DNA from 2 places in the Rahnella sp. RFA10(1/100) genome. Region 1 is predicted to be linked to the other one. Evidence: predicted binding sites of a transcription regulator. Region 1 holds the regulator's gene; the other holds the start of a gene.
What was found. The regulator LexA, encoded in region 1, represses DNA repair genes until DNA is damaged. The targets are predictions, from matches to a motif close to TNCTGTATGTACATACAGNA.
Positions count from the first base shown of each region.

Region 2: the regulator LexA is predicted to act here: its motif matches at 7,118-7,137, upstream of uvrB (excinuclease ABC subunit UvrB).

Region 1 is NZ_SEWR01000007.1:249,429-260,407, forward strand. Features, by position in the region: gene dinF (MATE family efflux transporter DinF) at 21-1,385, opposite strand; gene lexA (transcriptional repressor LexA) at 1,668-2,276, opposite strand; gene ETV65_RS20005 (diacylglycerol kinase) at 2,396-2,764, opposite strand; gene plsB (glycerol-3-phosphate 1-O-acyltransferase PlsB) at 3,000-5,483, shown strand; gene ubiA (4-hydroxybenzoate octaprenyltransferase) at 5,583-6,449, opposite strand; gene ubiC (chorismate lyase) at 6,491-7,030, opposite strand; gene psiE (phosphate-starvation-inducible protein PsiE) at 7,120-7,527, opposite strand; gene pgi (glucose-6-phosphate isomerase) at 7,779-9,425, opposite strand; lysine riboswitch at 9,654-9,844, shown strand; gene lysC (lysine-sensitive aspartokinase 3) at 9,951-10,979, shown strand, end outside.
Region 2 is NZ_SEWR01000001.1:1,281,939-1,292,917, forward strand. Features, by position in the region: gene moaE (molybdopterin synthase catalytic subunit MoaE) at 1-288, opposite strand, end outside; gene moaD (molybdopterin synthase sulfur carrier subunit) at 290-535, opposite strand; gene moaC (cyclic pyranopterin monophosphate synthase MoaC) at 532-1,011, opposite strand; gene moaB (molybdenum cofactor biosynthesis protein B) at 1,014-1,526, opposite strand; gene moaA (GTP 3',8-cyclase MoaA) at 1,558-2,544, opposite strand; molybdenum cofactor riboswitch at 2,534-2,691, opposite strand; gene ETV65_RS24900 (hypothetical protein) at 2,647-2,970, opposite strand; gene yvcK (uridine diphosphate-N-acetylglucosamine-binding protein YvcK) at 2,955-3,863, shown strand; gene ETV65_RS05870 (isochorismatase family protein) at 3,927-4,454, opposite strand; gene ETV65_RS05875 (VF530 family protein) at 4,484-4,852, opposite strand; gene uvrB (excinuclease ABC subunit UvrB) at 4,986-6,992, opposite strand; gene ETV65_RS05885 (hypothetical protein) at 7,583-7,798, opposite strand; gene ETV65_RS05890 (ATP-binding cassette domain-containing protein) at 8,147-8,857, shown strand; gene bioD (dethiobiotin synthase) at 8,862-9,542, opposite strand; gene bioC (malonyl-ACP O-methyltransferase BioC) at 9,602-10,393, opposite strand; gene bioF (8-amino-7-oxononanoate synthase) at 10,377-10,979, opposite strand, start outside.

The DNA of each region.
Region 1 (10,979 bases):
TCCTTTGAAAAGCATACAAATCAGTCCGCATGAAGCGAAAACCAGGTGTCGTGCCGCCAGTAACGGCACCAAATCCAGCCAAGGGATAATCCCCGCATCCCCAGGAAAACCGTCAATGCCAGCCACAAGGCATGGTTGCCCAACAGCGGTAAGCTGAAAAGCGTCAGCCCGTATCCTATCGCCGCCACGACCATACTGTTACGCATATCCCGCCCGCGCGTGGCACCGATAAACATGCCATCCAGTAAATAACACCAGACAGCTACCAGCGGCAGGATGATTTGCCAGCCCAGATAATGGTCCGCCAGTTCGCGTAACTCAGGTAGTGACGTCAGCGCATCAATGATCGCCCCGCCTGCAAGCGCATAAATCAGGGCAAAAATCAGGGCAACCAGCCCGGCCTGACGGCACGCGGCATGCCAGACATCCAGCAATTTCTGGCGATTCCGGGCACCGAATGCTTCACCGGAATGCGCTTCGATAGCATAGGCAAAACCGTCCAGCGCAAAAGCGGTGAAGGTCAGCAGGTTCATCAGCACCGCATTCACCGCCACGATGTGGCTGCCAAGCCGTGCGCCGAGAACGGTCAGTGAGGCAAAGCAAAGCTGAAGCAGAAGTGAACGCAACATAATGTCGCGGTTAAGCCCCAGCAGACGGCGCAGGTTACCACGCCAGGCCGAGGTGATTTGTGCGCCGGTTATACCCCGTTGCTTCATTACCCGCCAGACAAAGTACAGCCCGATAAATAGCGTGAAATACTCGGAACTTGCCGTCGCCATGGCAGCACCACGCACATTCCAGCCCAGCCCCATCACCAGCCACAGATCCAGAATGATATTCAGCAGATTCCCGGCAATCAGCAAAATCACCGGCCCGCGAACATACTGAATGCCCAACAGCCAGCCAAGGATCACCAGATTCGCCAGTGAAGCCGGGGCACTGAACCAGCGAATTTCGATAAACAGCCTCGCCTGTTCAAGCACCGGTTGGCTGCCCCCGACGATATGAAACGCCTGTTCCATCAGGGGGTGCCGGAACAACACTATGGTGAGACCAGACAATACGGCCAGCAGAAAGGGTTGTACGAAAGCGCGCGCCAGCAACCGGTTATCATTCGCGCCCAGCGCCTGAGCGGTCATGCCGGTGGTACTCATCCGTAAAAAAAGTAAGAGCATAAAGAGGAAAGTCGTGATCATCGAACCCACAGCCACTCCGCCGAGATAATCCGGGCTGTCGAGATGACCGATCACCGCCGTATCCACAAGCCCGAGAAGAGGCACCGTGATATTTGAAAAAATCATCGGCAATGCCAGCCTCCAGAGCGCCTTATCGGCGGGGCTTAAAAAGGTGTTTTTGAGTGTTTGTCGCGGGGAATGATGTTGCATAGAGAATCTCATGCCGGAGGTTCAGGTTATGCCTGTAAGTGACATCGCCCCGGAAGGGGCGACGAGATGAAACGTTAAAGCTTAGCGGTATGTCAGAGGCGGCTAACGAACCCGCAAATCAACAATATGACCATTGGGATCAAGAATTTGACCCAGTAATATCTGACCGAGTCATTCGAGTTGCAGGAAGGCGGCAAGTAAAAAAATCCCGATGAGCTGACAGGAGTCAGTGATTCGGGTGAACGCACGCAGCCAACGCATCTGCAGCCCGAAGTACGAAGGTCAGATCCAGTCACCGTTGCGGATGACGCCTACGGCCAGCCCTTCAATGCTGAAATTCTGCTCACGTAAATCAACCACGATCGGCTGGAAATCGCTGTTTTCAGGCAATAACTGCACCACACTGCCCTGTTTTTTCAGACGTTTCACGGTGACTTCATCATCTATACGGGCCACAACAACCTGTCCATTACGCACGTCTTGCGTTTTATGTACAGCCAGCAGATCGCCATCAAGAATACCGATATCACGCATCGACATACCGCTGACACGCAGCAGGAAATCGGCACTCGGCTTAAACATGGCCGGATCGACCTGATAGTGTCCTTCAATATGTTGCTGGGCCAGCAACGGCTCACCGGCAGCAACCCGGCCGATCAGCGGTAAACCCTCTTCTTCTTCCATCAGCAAACGAATGCCACGTGATGCGCCGGAAACAATCTCAATAACACCCTTACGCGCCAGCGCTTTGAGATGCTCTTCCGCCGCATTGGGGGAACGGAACCCCAGACGTGATGCAATCTCTGCGCGGGTGGGTGGCATACCGGTGGTGGAGATATGATCGCGAATAAGGTCGTAGACCTCTTGTTGTCTGGTCGTTAAAGCTTTCATTCCGCCCCCTGGTTGTTTATACAGTCTTGCTGTGAGTATATACAGCTAAACGATCAATGAAAACCTAAGATTGAATAAAAACAGGGCATAACGTTGATTCCTGGAATGCAGATTCCAAATCAGAACCATCGTGGCCAAAAGATGCTGACCCAGACAAAAAACGCCAATATGATGGTCAGAAGTACGGCAGCCGAGCCGATATCTTTTGCACGACCTGAAAGTACGTGAAACTCAGATCCGATACGGTCTATCGCGCATTCTACCGCGCTGTTGAGCAGTTCAGTGACACAGACCAAAACAACGGATCCCACCAGCAGAATGCGTTCTACGGGGCTGACATCAAACCAAAAAGATAACAAAATTAACGGAATAGCGACGCTGGCTTCCTGGCGAAAGGCCGCTTCATTTTGCCATGCCGCTTTCAGCCCTTTCCAGGAATAGCCAGCTGCTTTATAAATTCGGGTAAATCCAGTGACTTGGTTAGCCATTTCTTTTACTGATCCTTAGAGAATTTGCCGCACTTTATACCCCAAATAGTCGGGGTGCAGAAAGGCGGTAAAGAAGTGAATCCTGATGAGCTTACATGAGTAAGTGATTCGGGTGAACGTCTTAAGCCAACACCCCTGCGGCTTGAAATAAGAAGGGTATTGCATCACCACAGATCTCATCTGAGCTTTCTGGTATCCTTGCGGCGAAATGGCTAACAAGAGGCTTCACGTTTTTATGTCAGGTTGGCGTAGACTTTATTACACATTATTGAATTTACCGCTCTCATTGCTGGTAAAGAGCAAGGTCATACCTTCAGATCCGGTTACCGAGTTGCATTTAGACCCGACGCGGCCGATTTTGTATGTATTGCCCTATAATTCCAAAGCCGATTTGCTGACGTTGCGTGCGCAATGTCTGGCACAGAATCTGCCTGATCCCCTTATTCCGCTGGAAATTGACGGAACCCTGCTGCCAAGCCATGTCTTTATTGCTGAAGGTCCGCGCGTATTCTCTTATTACACGCCGAAGCAGGAATCCGTAAAGCTGTTCCACGACTACCTTGATTTGCACCGCAATAACCCGGATTTAGACATTCAGATGTTGCCGGTGTCGGTGATGTTTGGTCGGGCACCGGGCCGTGAAGGTCAGGATGACACGCCACATCTGCGCGTACTGAACGGCATCCAGAAATTCTTCGCTGTGCTTTGGCTGGGGCGGGACAGTTTTGTCCGCTTCTCCAATACCGTTTCCCTGCGTTATATGGCGACGGAACACGGCACAGATAAAACCATTGCTCAAAAGCTGGCACGTGTGGCGCGGATGCACTTCTCCCGTCAACGTCTGGCCGCCGTTGGCCCACGTCTTCCGGCACGTCAGGACTTGTTCAACAAATTGCTGTCCTCAAAAGCCATTGAAAAAGCGATTGAAGACGAAGCCCGCAGCAAGAAAATTTCCCACGAAAAAGCCCAGCAAAATGCCATCGCCCTGATGGAAGAGATTGCCGCTGACTTCTCTTATGAAGCCGTGCGCCTCTCTGATCGCGTACTGAGCTGGACGTGGAACCGTTTGTACAAAGGCATCAATGTTAATAATGCTGAGCGTGTACGCCAGCTGGCGCTGGACGGCCAGGAAATTGTGTATGTGCCCTGCCACCGCAGCCACATGGACTATCTGCTTCTGTCTTACGTGCTCTATCATCAGGGGCTGGTACCGCCGCATATTGCCGCTGGCATCAACCTGAATTTCTGGCCAGCTGGCCCGATTTTCCGCCGTCTGGGCGCGTTCTTTATTCGTCGAACCTTCAAAGGAAACAAGCTCTATTCAACGGTGTTCCGTGAATATCTGGGCGAACTATTCAGCCGTGGTTATTCGGTGGAATACTTTGTGGAAGGGGGGCGTTCGCGAACCGGACGCCTGCTGGAGCCGAAAACCGGTACGCTGGCCATGACTATTCAGGCCATGTTGCGCGGTGGTTCACGCCCGATCACGCTGGTGCCAATTTACATCGGTTATGAGCACGTCATGGAAGTCGGTACGTACGCCAAAGAATTGCGCGGTGCGACCAAAGAGAAAGAAAGCCTGACGCAAATGCTTAACGGCTTGCGCAAGCTGCGCAACCTTGGCCAGGGATATGTGAACTTTGGTGAACCGCTGCATCTGACCACTTACCTGAACCAGAATGTGCCGACCTGGCGTGAAGCCATCGACCCGATCGAAGCACAACGTCCTAGCTGGCTGACGCCAACGGTACAGGACTTAGCAGAACAGATCATGGTGCGTATCAACAATTCAGCAGCAGCCAATGCTATGAACTTGTGTTGTACCGCGCTGCTGGCCTCACGCCAGCGTTCACTGACCCGTGAACAACTGACCGAGCAAATCGACTGCTACCTGCAATTATTGCGTAACGTACCTTACAACGCGGATTCAACGGTGCCGGATCTGACTGCCGATCAGTTGCTCGATCACGCGCTGAACATGAACAAGTTCCAGGTTGAGAAAGACAACATTGGCGACATCATCGTACTGCCGCGCGAACAGGCCGTTCTGATGACGTACTACCGCAACAACATCCATCATATGCTGGTGTTGCCGTCGCTGATTTCAAGCATTGTGATGCATCACCGTCAGGTCAGCCGCGCGGAATTACTGCGTCAGGTCGAACTGATTTATCCGATGCTCAAAGCCGAATTGTTTATGCATTTCGAGACGTCTGAGCTGCCACAGGTATTGGATGTTTTGACGCTGGAACTGGCACGCCAGCAAATCATTCATCTTGAAGATGATGAACTGACCCTTAATCCGGCGCGGATCCGTACCCTGCAACTGCTGGCGGCCGGTGTACGTGAAACGCTGCAACGCTACGCGATTACCTTCTCCCTGCTCACCAATAACCCAAGTATCAACCGTGGTGCGCTGGAGAAAGAGAGCCGGATTATGGCGCAGCGTTTGTCCGTACTGCACGGTATCAATGCCCCTGAATTCTTCGATAAAGCCGTTTTCTCGACGCTGGTCGGTACACTTCGCGCTGAAGGCTATATCAGTGACAGCGGTGATGCCATTCAGGAACAAACACGTGAAATTTATCTCATGCTCAGTGATCTGATGACATCAGACATCAAGCTGACCATTGAGAGTGCGGGTATGCCGTCTGATTTGCCGCAACCGACTGCGCCTCCGGCGGAGCCGAAGCTGGATGTGCGCGATACCAATCATTAACCGCCATTAGCGCCAGCCAGTGCTGGCTGCATAAAAACGCCCGGACTCTTTACGGAGGCCGGGCGTTTTTTTATGGGCGTTGAATCAGTTCAGGAATATTTACAACGTGAACCCTGACAGGCTCATCAGAATGCCGAGGAACAGCACCAGCCCGACATAATTGTTCTGGCGGAAAGCCAGGAAACAGGCATCACGTTCACGTTTGGCAATCAGCTTCTGCTGATGTACAAACAGCGCAGCAGCCAGCAGCAGCGACCAGTAAAACGGTGCACCGAGCTGGGAAAGATGGCCGACAATGCCCATCAGAACCAGCGTTGCCAGTTGCAGCAGGCCGATGATCAGCGTGTCAAAACGTCCAAACAGAATCGCTGTCGATTTCACGCCGATTTTCACATCATCGTCACGATCGACCATCGCGTATTGCGTATCGTAAGCCACCGTCCAGCAGATATTTGCCACGAACATTAACCAGCAACTGAGCGGCACACTTTCGCTCACCGCCGCATAAGCCATCGGGATAGCCCAGCCAAACGCTGCGCCTAAAACGACCTGAGGCAGATGACTGACGCGCTTCATGAATGGGTAAATCCATGCCAGCGCCAGTCCGGCCAGAGACAGTAAAATGGTCATGCGGTTAAGCAGCAGAACCAGCAGGAATGACACCAGCACCAGTCCGACGAATAATATTTTCGCCTGCTTGCCAGTGATCGCCCCGCTCGGCAATGGCCGTTGAGCGGTACGTTTTACATGACCATCAAATTTGCGATCGGCGTAGTCATTCACTACGCAACCGGCGGCACGCATGAAAAACACGCCCAGCACGAAGACCAGCAAAATCTTCGCAGAGGGCATTCCGCCACCGGCTACCCACAGCGCCCATAACGTTGGCCACAACAGCAACAATGAGCCGATCGGCTTATCAATACGCATCAGGCGGCAGTAATCACGCCATGTGCCCTGAGTCATACTTCCTGACACTCTTTGTTCTCCTGCTTGGTTAGTCTGACTCATTCCTGCTCCGCCTGGCTTTGCGGACGATGAACCGGTGAGTCCGGTAGGAAAATTTCGGTCAACAACAGCGGCTTGTCAGACAAGCGCAGGCGGGAACGGCGTGCCCATAACTCGCCCTGCTCACTGTGTAATTGACCCAGATGGATATAATCACGGGACAGATTATTGCCACTGAACAGGTAGCGGCCCAGCGGCACAGTCCCTAAATCGACCAGCGCCAGATCTGGCCCGGTCAGTGTTTCTTCAGGAATGACCGTGCGCCCCAGCAGCCACGGTTGTGCGTCACCAAACAATACGATTTCCCGGATCCAGTAACGGGCGCTTTCCGGCAACTGCTGCGCCTCGCTTTCACCCAGTTCTTCGCGGCTGACAAAACATTCGTTTTGCGGTTTCACGGTGACGGTCACACCCTGTTTTTCAAACCGGCGGGTCATGGATCCCATTTCCATCAGCCAGTCAGCCACATCCGCAGGCACCTGCGAAGGATCGTCAAACCAGTGGATCGGGGATTTTTCGGTGGAATGGGAATCAGACATCAATGGCTCCGTAATGAAGGTGTTCATACCTCCAATGAATTATCTGCCTCACATTCTAGCGTATGAATGCGAGGCAGTAATTGCCTCATTTATTCGCGACGCAGACGTTCGCCATTGGCCAGGAACAGCGTCACAACCAGCACCAGGATGGCGCAGGCGTAAACCAATGTGTCGTAAGGACTTTTGTGATCAACGATGATCAAACGGATGATCGCGGTGATACCGATGTAAATAAAATAGCGTAAAGGGAAATGATAGCCCGATGAAAAATATTTAATTATCAGGGCAATAAACTCAAAATAGAGGAAGTAAATCACAATCCCCTCGATGAGCAGATACGAGGACGACTGATCGTTATTCACGAACAGCACCATTGCTAAGTGGTAGGTTTCACGCCCGATAAAAATCATCAGGATTGCGGCCAGTCCTAATAAGAATATATTCAAAATTCGCTGCATAATGACGGATATCATTAATGCCCGCTTTGATCCTGCCATGTGATCTACATCCCACTTTTGTTATTAATACCCGCAGAATACCACAGAGTCAGCACAGGAAAAGCGCCATTAAAAAAGGGCCAGCCGGTGAAGGCTAACCCTTTTATTTTGACGTATAAAAACCTTAATGCCCTAAATCATTCGTGTTGCATCCAGGCGGCAACTGAATGAATCCCCGGGAGCATACACAAGTATGTGACCGGGGTTCATGAAGGCAGCCAATGCCGGGGCAGCGCGAAAGATAACGGGTATTAGCGCCAGTTTTTGAAGCGGTTGATCAGACCGTTAGTCGAACTGTCATGCCCGGTCACGTCTTTGTCATCTTCCAGTTCTGGCAGGATACGGTTTGCCAGCTGTTTGCCCAGTTCTACACCCCATTGGTCGAAAGTGTAGATGTTGAGGATCACGCCCTGAGTAAAGATTTTGTGTTCGTACATCGCGATCAACGCACCCAGGCTGTAAGGCGTGATTTCACGCAGCAGGATGGAGTTGGTCGGACGGTTCCCTTCGAACACTTTGAACGGCGCAACGTGTTTCACGTCTTCCGGTTTTTTGCCCTGATCGGCGAATTCTTTCTCGACAACGTCCAGAGATTTACCGAATGCCAGCGCTTCCGTCTGGGCGAAGAAGTTAGACAGCAGTTTCGCGTGGTGATCGCTCAGCGGGTTATGGCTGATGGCTGGCGCAATGAAGTCACAAGGGATGATTTTAGTCCCCTGGTGAATCAGCTGATAAAACGCATGCTGGCCGTTAGTGCCCGGCTCACCCCAGATGATCGGGCCCGTCTGGTAATCCACCGGATTACCGTTACGGTCAACGAACTTACCGTTAGATTCCATGTTGCCTTGCTGGAAGTAAGCGGCAAAACGGTGCATGTACTGGTCGTATGGCAGGATAGCTTCGGTTTCAGTGCCGTAGAAATCGTTATACCAGATGCCGATCAGTGCCAGCAGCACCGGCAGGTTTTTCTCAGCCGGCGTATTCGCGAAGTGTTTGTCCATTGCATGAGCACCGCTCAGCAATTGTTCGAAGTTATCGAACCCAACAGACAACGCGATAGACAGACCGATTGCTGACCACAGAGAGTAACGACCGCCGACCCAGTCCCAGAATTCGAACATGTTGTCGGTATCGATACCAAACTCGCTCACTGCTTTACCGTTGGTAGACAGCGCAGCGAAGTGTTTCGCCACGTGTTTGTTGTCGCCGGCAGTTTCCAGGAACCAGTCACGCGCGCTGTGGGCGTTGGTCATGGTTTCCTGTGTGGTGAAGGTTTTTGATGCCACCAGGAACAGCGTGGTTTCCGGAGACAAATCTTTCAGCGTTTCAGCGATATGCGTGCCATCTACGTTGGAGACGAAATGCATATTCAGATGATTTTTGTACGGACGCAGTGCTTCAGTCACCATGAACGGACCGAGGTCTGAACCGCCGATCCCGATGTTCACCACATCAGTGATGGCTTTGCCGGTATACCCTTTCCACTCGCCACCGATAACGCGCCCGGTGAAACCTTTAATTTTCGCCAGAACTGCGTTCACTTCCGGCATAACATCTTTGCCGTCCACGATGATTGGTGTGTTGCTGCGGTTACGCAGGGCTACGTGCAGAACAGCACGGTCTTCGGTGCGGTTGATCTTCTCGCCAGAGAACATCGATTTGATTGCGCCCTGAAGGTCAGTCTCTTTCGCCAGCGTCTGCAGTTTATCGAGCGTCTCTGCAGTGATACGGTTTTTAGAGAAATCGACCAGCATCTGGTCTTCAAACGTGGCAGAGAATTTGGAGAAACGATCACCATCTTCAGCAAACAGATGGCTAATCTGCACATCTTTCATCTTGTCGAAATGCTGCTGCAGGGCTTGCCAGGCAGCGGTCTGAGTTGGATTGATATTTTTCATAGCAATGCTCTTAGGCTGAGAATAAATATGAGGTAACTGTCCCGATTGTAGCCTGAAGTTCCCGGGAAGAGATGCCTTTTCTTGCGATAGGTCAGATCTGCTTAATCACAATGACAGAGAACAATATTAGATGAGAATCGCTCAAAATGTAGCGCATGCGCTGCCTGACCGTTGACAGACGGGCGATAAACGGCTATTCCTAAGCGCCTAACTCGCGCGCTCGGTGCGCGAGCCAGAAGAGGCGCGTCGCCCAGGCAGTGTATCGGAGGAGCCGAAATCCTACGAAGATACATCAGGGGGAGCGGCGCCGAGATCATAAGCCCGCGGCAGGCGAACGATCGACTACAGGGGCTGAATCCCCTGGGTTGTCACCGGAACACCCCGAAAGGGTGTCGGCTAGGTGGGGCGCTTCTGGGTGTATCGTAGTATCTCTACGCCTGCTCCCGTTTCCCGCTCTTCCCTTTGTGCCAATTCTTATGGAATCGATGGCCGTCATGGTATGACGACCCGGACACGAGGTTTTACATGAATCACGCAGTATCCCGCAACGCCAGTCAGCAGCCTTTGGGTAATGTCATCGTCGCCAAATTCGGCGGTACCAGCGTGGCGGATTTCGACGCAATGAACCGCAGCGCGGATATCGTGCTGTCGCGTCCTGAAGTACGTCTGGTTGTCCTCTCCGCCTCTGCGGGCGTCACCAATTTATTAGTCGAGCTGGCCGAAGGTAAAGAAACCGAACGACGGGTGTTCCTGCTTGATGAAATTCGGCGCATCCAGAGCGCCATCATCGACCGCCTCGATAATCCGACAGTGATCCGCGAAGAAATCGGCCGCATGCTGGAAAATATCGCTATGTTGTCAGAAGCGGCGAGCCTGGCGACATCTACCGCGCTGACTGACGAACTGGTGAGCCATGGCGAACTGATGTCTACTCTGCTGTTTGTTGAAATCATTCGCCAGCGTAACGTGCCGGTGGAATGGTTCGACGTGCGTAAAATTATGCGCACCAATGATCGCTTTGGCCGGGCGGAGCCAGATACTCAGGCATTAAACGAGTTAACCGTTCAGCAGTTGCAACCGCGCTTGCAGGACGCTCTTGTGATCACACAAGGTTTTATCGGTTCTGAAGGCAAAGGGCGTACCACGACACTTGGCCGTGGTGGCAGCGATTATACCGCCGCATTGTTAGGCGAAGCGCTGAGCGTTTCCCGGGTGGATATCTGGACGGACGTACCGGGGATTTATACTACCGATCCACGTCTGGTGCCGGCGGCAAAACGTATTGACCGTATCGCATTTGAAGAAGCGGCTGAAATGGCGACTTTTGGTGCGAAAGTTCTGCATCCTGCAACGCTGCTGCCAGCGGTGCGCCGCGGTATTCCGGTGTTTGTAGGCTCGAGCAAGGACCCGTCAGGCGGTGGCACCCTGGTGTGTGATACCAGCGATAATCCGCCGCTGTTCCGCGCGATAGCCCTGCGCCGCAGACAAACGCTGGTCACGCTGCACAGCCTGAGCATGCTCCATTCACGCGGTTTCCTCGCCGAAGTGTTTGGC
Region 2 (10,979 bases), on a different contig from region 1:
AAACACAATTTCATCGCCCGGATACATCGGCCCGATGCGGTGATAAACCGACACGCGTTGCAGCGGCCAGCGGTTACGGGCTTCGGCAATAATCTCGGCCAGCGCTTTTTCGGTCATGCCCGGGTAATGCTCCAGCGTTAAGGCACTGACATGACTGCCCAGATTGTGGTTACGCACTTTGCCGGTAAACGTGACAACAGCACCGTCGGCGTCGGATTGCGCCAGCCAGTTGTATTCATCACCCACGCTGAACGGCGCAGCATCAACAACAATTTTCGTCTGATCCATCTCAGCCTCCGGTCACCGGCGGGAAGAACGCCACTTCATCACCCGCGCGCAACGGATGCGCCATCGTGGTTAGCGTCTGGTTAACCGCCACCAGTAATTTTCCTGATTCCAGCGCCAGTGCCCAGCGTTCTCCCCGTCCGGTAAGCGCAGCCCGTAACGCTTCCACCGTGGCAAAATCTGCAGGAAGTTGCAGGCTGGAGGTGCCGGTCAGTTCGCGCACCTGTGCGAAGAATAAAATATCAATCATAGTACCGCCTTAAAGTCGCCTGATTTACCGCCACTTTTTTCCAGCAGACGGATCGGGCCGATCACCATATCTTTCTGAACCGCTTTACACATGTCATAGATAGTCAGCGCCGCGACGGAAGCCGCCGTCAGCGCTTCCATTTCCACCCCGGTTTTCCCGCTCAGACGGCAGCGTGACTCGATACGCACGCGGTTATGCTCCGGTTGTGCTTCCAGAGTCACTTCTACTTTGGTCAGCAACAGCGGATGACACAACGGGATCAGATCCCAGGTCTTTTTCGCGGCCTGAATACCTGCGATACGCGCCGTGGCAAATACATCACCTTTGTGATGATTGCCGTTAATGATCATCGCCAGCGTGTCGGCAGCCATTTCAACAAAGGCTTCCGCACGGGCTTCACGAACAGTTTCCGCCTTGCCGGAGACATCCACCATGTGAGCATCGCCGGATGCATTAATATGAGTCAGTTCAGACATACTTATTTCTTCAAATGTGGAGTGAAATTACACGGCCCCTGACGGGCATCAAGCTGCGCTTCAATGATGTTATCCCAGGCGGTCTGGCAGGCGCGGGTTGAACCGGGCATGGCGAAAATCACCGTCTGGTTGGCAATGCCACCTATGGCGCGCGACTGAATGGTCGAGGTACCGATATCTTCAAACGACACCATGCGGAACAGCTCACCGAAGCCTTCGATTTCACGGTCAAACAAGGGCTTCAGTGCTTCCGGCGTATTGTTGCCTGCACTAAAACCCGTGCCTCCGTTGATCAGAATCGCCTGGATTTTTTCATCTGCAATCCATGCGGAAACCACGGCACGGATACTGTAAATGTTTTCTTTGACGATTTGCTGTGCGACGACATGGTGGCCGCCTTCGGTGACGGCTTCTTTCAGGTAATGCCCGGACGTGTCTTCCGCGTCAGTACGACGGTCAGACACCGTCATAATCGCCACAGATAACGGCAAAAACGCTTTACTGGCTTTGCTCATCAGTTTGCTCCTTAAACGATTACTACCGGATTCAGCCGCCGATAAACGACAGATTCTGGGTGATCCCGGTATTGCCTTCATGCAGGAAGTGGGTCTGTTTTTTACGACTGAGGCCCCCCTGAATGCGATCCATCAGATCGTCCTGCTGCATGTCGTCGGCTAATAAATCACGCAGCGGAATACCCTGCTCGCCGAAAAGACATAAATGCAGATTGCCGATGGCCGATACCCGCAGCCGGTTGCAACTGACGCAGAAATCTTTTTCGTACGGCATGATCAGACCAATTTCACCCAGATAATCCGGATGGCTAAATACCTGCGCGGGGCCGTCGCTGCGTGAGCGAAGCTGCAACTGCCAGCCCTGATGCACCAGCTGTTCGCGCAGCACTTCACCGGAGATATGGTGTTTGCGGAACAGGTCACCCCCGTCGCCGGTTTCCATCAGTTCGATAAAACGTAACTGGATCGGGCGGGTTTTAATCCACGCGAGGAAGGTATTCAGACTGGCATGATTCACATCGCGCATCAGCACGGTATTGACTTTTACTTTGCTAAAACCGGCGTCAAAAGCAGCATCAATGCCAGCCATAACCTCGCGGAATTTATCCTGCCCGGTGATGGCATGAAACTGGCGGGCATCGAGACTGTCAACGCTGACGTTGATATTGGTGAGACCCGCGTCGCGCCATTTCGCAATATCACGCGCCATACGGTAACCATTGGTGGTCACTGCCAGAGTTTTAATGGAGGGGTTTTCGCGCACTGCGGCAATGATTTCGCAGAAATCGCGGCGCAGCGAAGGTTCTCCACCGGTCAGACGCACTTTTTCTGTTCCCAGATTGGCGAACGCACGGCTGACCCGACGGATTTCATCGAGCGAGAGAAAACTTTTATTGCTGTGTCCGTGCGGCTTATAGCCATCCGGCAGACAATAGGTGCAACGGAAATTGCACACATCAGTGATCGACAGCCGCAAGTAATAAAACTTGCGGGCAAAAGCATCAGTAAGTTGAAGCACCTTAACACCTTTCCAAATACGGGAGATGCGGGCATTTCTGCCGTGCACCCTGGTGACATAGTGTCACGGCCAGGGCTCCATATTGTTTCTGCGGGAACGACGTCAGAAAAACAACTTAGGAACCAGGGCTAGGAGTTGATTCATCCGGTCCGTAGCGGAGCGATAATGAATACGGGGTAACGGAGCATATTCTAACGCCGCAAAGTCCCGTTCGCCAAGGTGGTTTTTCGTTATGTATTTTGATATATAACGATATTTCACAACAAAAGGCAGCATTTTCAATGCCAAAAGCATCGGGTTTTTAATGTTCTCAGAGTGGCGAGAAGGGGTAACATCTTGTTGCAATATTAGGTAAAATCCGCCGCTGGAAAACGAGGTAAACCCGCCGCTCCCCATTTGAAAGGAAAACCATGCGCAATCGAACATTAGCTGACCTCGACCGGGTGGTGGCGTTAGGCGGAGGGCACGGGCTGGGCCGGGTGATGTCTTCACTTTCGCTGCTAGGCCCGCGTCTGACTGGCATTGTCACCACCACCGATAACGGCGGTTCAACCGGCCGTATCCGCCGTTCCGTTGGCGGCATCGCCTGGGGCGATATGCGCAATTGCCTGAATCAGTTGATCACCGAACCGAGCCTGGCATCGGCGATGTTCGAATACCGTTTCAGCGGCCAGGGCGAACTGGATGGCCATAATCTTGGCAATCTGATGCTGCGTGCGCTGGATCACCTCACCGTACGCCCGCTTGAGGCGATCAATCTGGTGCGCAGCCTGCTGAAAGTTGACGCAGAATTGATCCCGATGTCCGAACAACCCGCCGATCTGGCCGCGATTGATGCCAATGGTGAACATGTCCACGGCGAAGTGAACGTCGATAAACTGGCACAAATACCGCGTGAATTGCTGCTGGAACCCCAGGTGCCCGCTACCCGGGAAGCGTTACAGGCAATCGCCGAAGCCAATCTGATCCTGATCGGGCCGGGCAGTTTCTTTACCAGCCTGATGCCATTATTACTGATGAATGATATGACAGCCGCGCTGCGCCGCAGCCGGGCGCATATCGTGTATATCGGAAATCTGGGGAAAGAACTGAGTGTCGCCGCCGCCTCGCTGACGCTGGATGACAAACTGGATATGATCGAGAAGCGTATCGGCCGCCGCGCCGATGCCGCCATTGTCGGGCCTAAAGTCAACATCGGCAGCAGCGCCGCTGAACATCTGATTATTCAAAGCCCGCTCGAAGCCAGTGATGTGCCCTATCGTCATGACCGCGACATGTTGCGGATGGCGATTGAAGAGACGCTGCAAAAAATGATCTGATTCCGGAAATCACAAACACGAAAGGCCGCTTTAGCGGCCTTTTTTGGGTTCAGAAAACGGAGTTTATGACCAGTCGGCCAGAATTTCCGCCGTCGTTTTTACCGTTACCGGATTGCCCGGCACGGATAATTCACGCCAGACTTCATTATGTTGCCCGATCAGTTGCTGCGCTGAAACATATGTACGATCGCCAGTGGTATGCGCATCCGACGCGACCGTCACGGCATAACCTTTGCTGGCAGCAACCTTGATGGTGGTATCTACACAATAGTCCGTCGCACAACCGCAGATAGTAAAACCGGTTACGTTCAGTTCTTCCTGCAGAACATGATCGAGGGAGGTGCGGTAGAAAGAATCGCAGGCGGTTTTAGTCACGGAAAGTGCGTCTTCCGGCAGATGTAGCTCCGGCAATACCTGCCAGTATTCACTCCCTTCCGTCATTTCGCCTTCAGCGTGTTGAATGAAGATGACGCGCCCTGCCCGGGCTATCAGTTGATTAATCTGTTCGACCCGTCCGCTGCGGTCATAACGCGGCGAAGCAAATACCCCGTTTTGCATATCTACCACAATAAGAACACGTTGCTCTGACACGAGTTTTCTCCTCACAAGAACACGTTGAATTACTTTTTCACCAGCGGATGATTATTCCAGGGGCTGTCGGCTGCAGGTGCGGCGGTACTGACTTTGGTTTTTTGCGGCACCTGTGCAGACGAGGGGGTGCGGCGCTTGCTGCGGGTCAAATCCGGGCGCAGATGGCCTTCGATAAAATCCAGATATAAGGTTTCCACTTCCTTACGCGCCCAGGGTGTGCGGCGCAGGAACTTCAGGCTGGATTTCACACTCGGGTCACTTTTGAAGCAATTGATATTGACCTGTGAGGCCAGCGCAGGCCAGCCAAAGTTATCCACCAGTGTTGTCAGCAGTTTTTCCAGCGTGACGCCGTGCAGCGGATCTTTCGCTGCGCCAGGGTTTTGTGGTGTATCCGTCATTGGCTCGCTCGTCATTTTAAGATGTCAGGGTGATGATTTACAGGCCGCGCAGTCTATCACTTTTATCCCCGACATACTTCACATTGCCTGTGGGTTGGCTGCGTTCAATCACCCGACTTATTTGGGGACCGCTTTACGAAATCGCAATAAACTGCTCGCGCAACGCATGCAGCTCGTCACGGGTGTTAGCCGCTTCTTCGAACTCCAGATTTTGCGCGTGCGCATACATTTTGCTTTCCAGCTCTTTAATGCGCTGCTCCAGCGCTTTTGGCGTAAGCGATTTGAAGGTCTGCGCCGCTTCGGCATCGCGTTTGTCTTTGTTCTTTTTGGTCTTCGGTTGACCGAGTTGCAGGATGTCGGAGATCTTCTTATTCAGCCCCATCGGCGTGATGCCGTTTTCGAGGTTATACGCTTCCTGTTTGGCGCGACGACGTTCGGTTTCTTCAATGGCACGGGCCATCGAGTGGGTAATTTTATCACCGTAGAGAATCGCTTTACCGTTGAGGTTACGCGCTGCACGGCCGATGGTCTGGATGAGTGAACGTTCAGAACGCAGGAAGCCTTCTTTATCCGCATCCAGAATGGCCACCAGCGACACTTCCGGCATATCCAGCCCTTCGCGCAGCAAGTTGATCCCCACCAGCACGTCAAATTCCCCCAGACGCAAATCGCGGATAATTTCCACACGCTCAACGGTATCGATGTCAGAGTGCAGGTAACGCACCTTCTCGCCGTGTTCTTCCAGATACTCCGTCAAATCCTCGGCCATACGTTTGGTCAGCGTGGTGACCAGCACACGCTCGTTAATCGCGACACGTTTACGGATCTCCGATAACAGGTCATCCACCTGTGTGGTCACCGGCCGTACTTCAATGATCGGATCCAGCAGACCGGTCGGACGCACCACCTGATCGACCACATCGTCACCGGACTTCTCCAGCTCGTATTTCCCCGGCGTGGCTGAGACATAAATACTTTGGGGTGCCAGCGCTTCGAATTCCTCAAAACGCATCGGGCGGTTATCCAGCGCGGAAGGCAGACGGAAACCATATTCCACCAGCGTTTCTTTACGAGAGCGGTCGCCTTTGTACATACCGCCGATTTGCGGAATGGTGACGTGCGATTCATCGACAATCAGCAGGCCGTCAGCCGGAAGATAATCAAACAACGTCGGTGGCGGCTCGCCCGGCCCGCGGCCGGACAGATAACGTGAGTAGTTTTCAATACCGGAGCAATAACCCAACTCATTCATCATTTCGAGATCAAACTGCGTACGCTGGCTGATACGTTGCTCTTCCAGCAGTTTGTTATTGGCAAGCAGCACCTTGCGGCGATCCGCCAGTTCGACCTTGATTTCTTCCATCGCCTGTACAATACGTTCGCGCGGCGTTACGTAGTGCGTTTTAGGGTAAATGGTAAAACGCGGCACTTCATGTTGCACCTGGCCGGTCAGCGGATCAAACAGCGAAAGACGTTCAACTTCCTGATCAAACAGCTCAATGCGCAACGCCAGATCATCCGATTCAGCCGGGAACACATCAATCACTTCGCCACGCACGCGGAAAGTACTGCGCTGGAAAGCCTGATCGTTGCGTGCATATTGCAGCTCTGCCAGACGACGCAGGATCGAACGCTGATCGATAATCATCCCTTTGGTCAGATGAAGCATCATTTTCAGGTACAAATCCGGATCGCCCAGACCGTATATCGCTGAAACAGAAGCCACCACAATGACATCACGTCGTTCGAGCAGAGCTTTGGTGGCAGAAAGGCGCATCTGCTCGATGTGTTCGTTCACCGAGGCGTCTTTTTCGATAAAAGTATCTGAACTTGGGACATACGCCTCTGGCTGATAATAGTCATAGTAAGAGACGAAATATTCGACGGCGTTTTCCGGGAAGAATTCTTTCATCTCACCGTATAACTGCGCGGCCAGCGTTTTGTTGGGGGCCAGTACCATCGTCGGACGGTTCAGATCCGCAATCACATTCGCCACGGTAAAGGTTTTGCCCGAACCGGTGACCCCGAGCAATGTCTGGTGCGCCAGCCCGTTCTCCAGCCCTTCTTCCAGACGGCGTATCGCCTCTGGCTGATCGCCGGACGGTTTAAATTCGGAATGCAGTTTGAACACTTTACTCATGACGGGCTACCTGACTGAAATGGGAACGCATAGGGCCGTGCGCGCTGTACGGGTGAACAGTTTGCGGAAAAATAGTATGAAAGACTTCGCGATTTTTGCCAGCCCTGATTTTACCTTCGCTATAATACTGTATATAAAACCAGCTTCCAACCGATAAAGGATGTTTGCGTTTAACCTGCTGGCGCTGCTGCACTTTTTTAGGATATGAAGGATGAGATCTCTCACCATCAGGTGACATTTTTTCCCAAAATTCTTTCCCCTTCCGCTTCCTGACCACAGGCTGACGAAGATTGACACAACTATGACGAACGAATTACGACTGTATTGCTTTTAGGTAACTCATTGATTAAAAAGATTATCACTAAAAAGCTGCGAATACGGGCAAACTGAGCGGAACCCGCATGCTGACTCGTCTGTAGCAACTTTTCTTACTCTCATACACAAGGTTATCCACAGGAATAGTGGATAAGTCTCAGCACGCCCCGCGCTGCGGGAGTTGGTAAAAAACAGGATTTTGCCTCCTGCCGGTCTGAGAGGTCTTTTTTAGTTATTTTTTATCTTTTTTATCTCCTTATTTATGCCTATTTTGCCTAGAGAGTCAGGCTGATGTTTCTTGCAAAAACCAAAAGTGCATCCCGACAGGATTTTTTGCTCATGTTTGTCCATGAGGTTGCACCAAAAGCAGTAAGGGCAGCACTGGCAAAGTGCAGTTCCCTTGATGCCGCACCCTGCGGGGGAAAACTCAAAACCTCAGAAACGCTAATGAATAATCCTAAATTGTAAGGGGCCTGGCTGGTAACACCCATGCAACGCCCCTTTTCCCTGCCGTTTTTACAAACTTGGCCTGAGAGTTGCAACGTCTGTGCATGAAAAGGTTAAGGCAGCCAGAACTGCTTTTTTCACCCCGGCGTAAAAAATGAAGATCTCCCTGTTTTCTGGGGTACAGAATCATTTTTAACGTAGGGAAACCTCTCTTAGCCCCATTTATGACTGGTTAAGGGATATTTATCTGTCATTGATGCTGTCAGATTGTCCGTCAACAAACGGGATTAAATTCTGTCAGGGGCATCAATAGCGGAACATAAATGTCAGAAATATGACAGTGGCCGTCAAAGTGAAGTTCAGCGGAAGGCTCCGTGCGGGAGGGAGATCTGATGTTAAGTGTAAAATCAGTTAATCAGTATTATGGGCAAAAACATATTCTGTGGGATATCAATCTCGAACTGTACCGCGGTCAATGTACCTGCCTGATCGGGCGAAATGGCGTAGGAAAAACCACGCTGGTGAACTGCATCATGGGGCATCTTCCGGTGAAAAGCGGTGCAATTTCCTGGCAATCACGTGATGAAGAACCGCAAAGTCTGCTGAATTTGCCGGTCGAAAGCCGTGCGCAAATGGGTATCGGTTACGTGCCACAAGGACGGCAGATTTTCTCCCAGATGAGCGTCGATGAAAACCTGCAAATTGCTATGATGGCCAGCCGGAATAAGACCCGTCGTGTGCCGGAAGAAGTGTATGACCTTTTTCCGACACTAAAGGAAATGGGAGCGCGCAAAGCCGGTGAACTTGATGAAAGCCAGCAGCAGCAACTGGCAATCAGCCGTGCACTGGTTCAGGAGCCTGAATTACTGATTCTGGATGAACCCACCGAGCATACCAGCGCATCAATGGCGGCGAATATGGGTAATATTATTCACCGCCTGAACCGTGATCTTGGTCTGACATTGTTGCTGGTCGGCCATAAATTGCCGTTCATCCGCAGCGTCGCGGACCGTTTCTGTCTGGTCGATGACGGACGAAACATCGCGCAAGGCACGCTGGCGCAGCTTGACGATACGTTAGTCAAAAATTATCTGACCGTCTGATGTCTCAGCGGGTGAGGCGGTCCAGATCCAGATATTGGCCTAAATTCACGTCCAAACCCTGAGTCAGGTACGGGATCTCGCCCAACAGGGGCGCAGGCAGCATACGCGTGAGTGTCTCTCTGTAAGCCTGATGATGCTTCCCCGTTTCCTGAATGTCATTGGCTATCCAGCCTGCCAGAGGCAAGCCGCTTTGTACAATGGCCTGCGCCGTCAGCACGGCATGGTTAATACAACCGAGCCGCATGCCTACCACTAACACTACCGGCAATTGTTCGGCCACCGCCCAGTCGGCAAACGTGTAATCTGCCGTCAGCGGCGTGTACCAGCCGCCCGCGCCTTCCACCACCACCCAGTCCGCCAGCGGTTCGAGATGACGCAACCCGTCTGATAACACCTGTGGATCAATCGGCCGGTTTTCCAGTTCGCTGACGATATGAGGTGACGTCGGTTCGATAAACGTGCACGGGTTCACTTCGTCATAACGCAGCCCGACAGTGCTGTAAGCCTGCAAGGCCAGCGCATCACTGTTGCGAGGCCCTTCCCCGGTCATTTCACTGCCTGATGCCACCGGTTTATAACCGGCGGTTGTGTGTCCGGCGCATGCAGCAGCCTGTAAAAAAGCAGTGGTCGCCACGGTTTTACCGACTTCAGTGTCGGTGCCGGTAATAAAGTATTTTTTCATCATTTATTTTAATAAAAGTCTGGTGTTGGTTGGCTCCCTCCCCAGCGAAGGGGAGGAGCCGATCAGCGAGGGATCAGTTCTTCGACCTGCAAAATGCCGTAGACCAGCCGGTAGTTGAGCGGCAGGATGCCGTCGCGGCGGGCATAGTGTTTGTCCAGTAATTGCAGACGTTCCCTGCCACCCAGGCCGCCGAGCCGGCCGTTCTTGATGTGCGTCGCGCCGATGCCTTTCAGCGAACGAAGCAGTGACATGACATCAGGAAATCGGGCAACGTGATCGCTGAACGTCACTTCATGACGATACGGCGCACAGGCTTCAGCGATTTTGTCCGGTGTCAGGAACTGGTTCACGTGACGCCGGCCATCGACCTTCATCCACGCCGCAGCCAGTTCATTGAGCGAACCTTCTGCCAGGGTAGAAAACAGTACCAGCCCGCCGTTGCGGGTGACCCGGTGCATTTCTTCCAGCGCGCGCGGCAGTGCGTTGCACCACTGCACGGCCAGATTGCTAAAGCAGATGTCGACAGAATTGTCGGCAAACGGCAGACGTTCGATGTCCCCAGGGATATATTCATCGGCTGAATCCAGTTCACGCGCACGGTTCAGCATGCCTTCGGAGAGATCCAGCGCAATGACATTTTTGCCCTGCGCGCGCCAGTACCGGCTGAAGTGGCCGGTGCCGCAACCGGCATCGACGACAATCTTGCCGGAATCTTTCAGATACGGCGCTGCCAGCGCCAGCAATTCCTCACCCACATCACGCTGCAACTGCGCGGCGTTTTCATAGCTGATGGCGGCGCGACTGAACGCATCGGCCACCGCTTGTTTGTTCACTAATTCAGTGACTGCACCCATAAAGGGACTCCAGCAAAAAATCGATATCTTCCGGCTCATGCGCCGCCGTCAGGGTAATGCGCAGCCGCGCACTGCCCGGTGGCACCGTCGGTGGACGGATGGCACTGACCCATAAACCGCGCCCGCGAAGCGCCGAAGCCAGATCCAGCGCGGGCTGATTTTCACCCACAATCACCGGCTGGATCGCCGTTTGCGAACCGGTGAGCTGATAGGGCAAACCGGCGGCACCCGCGCGAAAACGCGCAATATTGGCCGCCAGTTTATCACGCAAGCCGTCATCCTGCCGGACTCGTGCCAGTGACGCCTGTAACGCACACACCTGCGCTGCCGGCATCGATGTGCTGTAAATCAGATGGCGGGCGAACTGCAACAAATAATCGGCAGTAGCATCATCACACAGCACCGCCGCGCCGCTGCAGCCGAAAGCTTTTCCGAAGGTAACCACCAGCAGTTCCGGCCTGATGCCCTGCTGCCAGCAACTGCCCCGCCCTTGTTCACCGGTAACACCCACGCCGTGTGCGTCATCGACCATCAGCCAGCTGCCGTGTGCCTGGCATAAATGCTGCAGATCAGCCAGCGGTGCCAT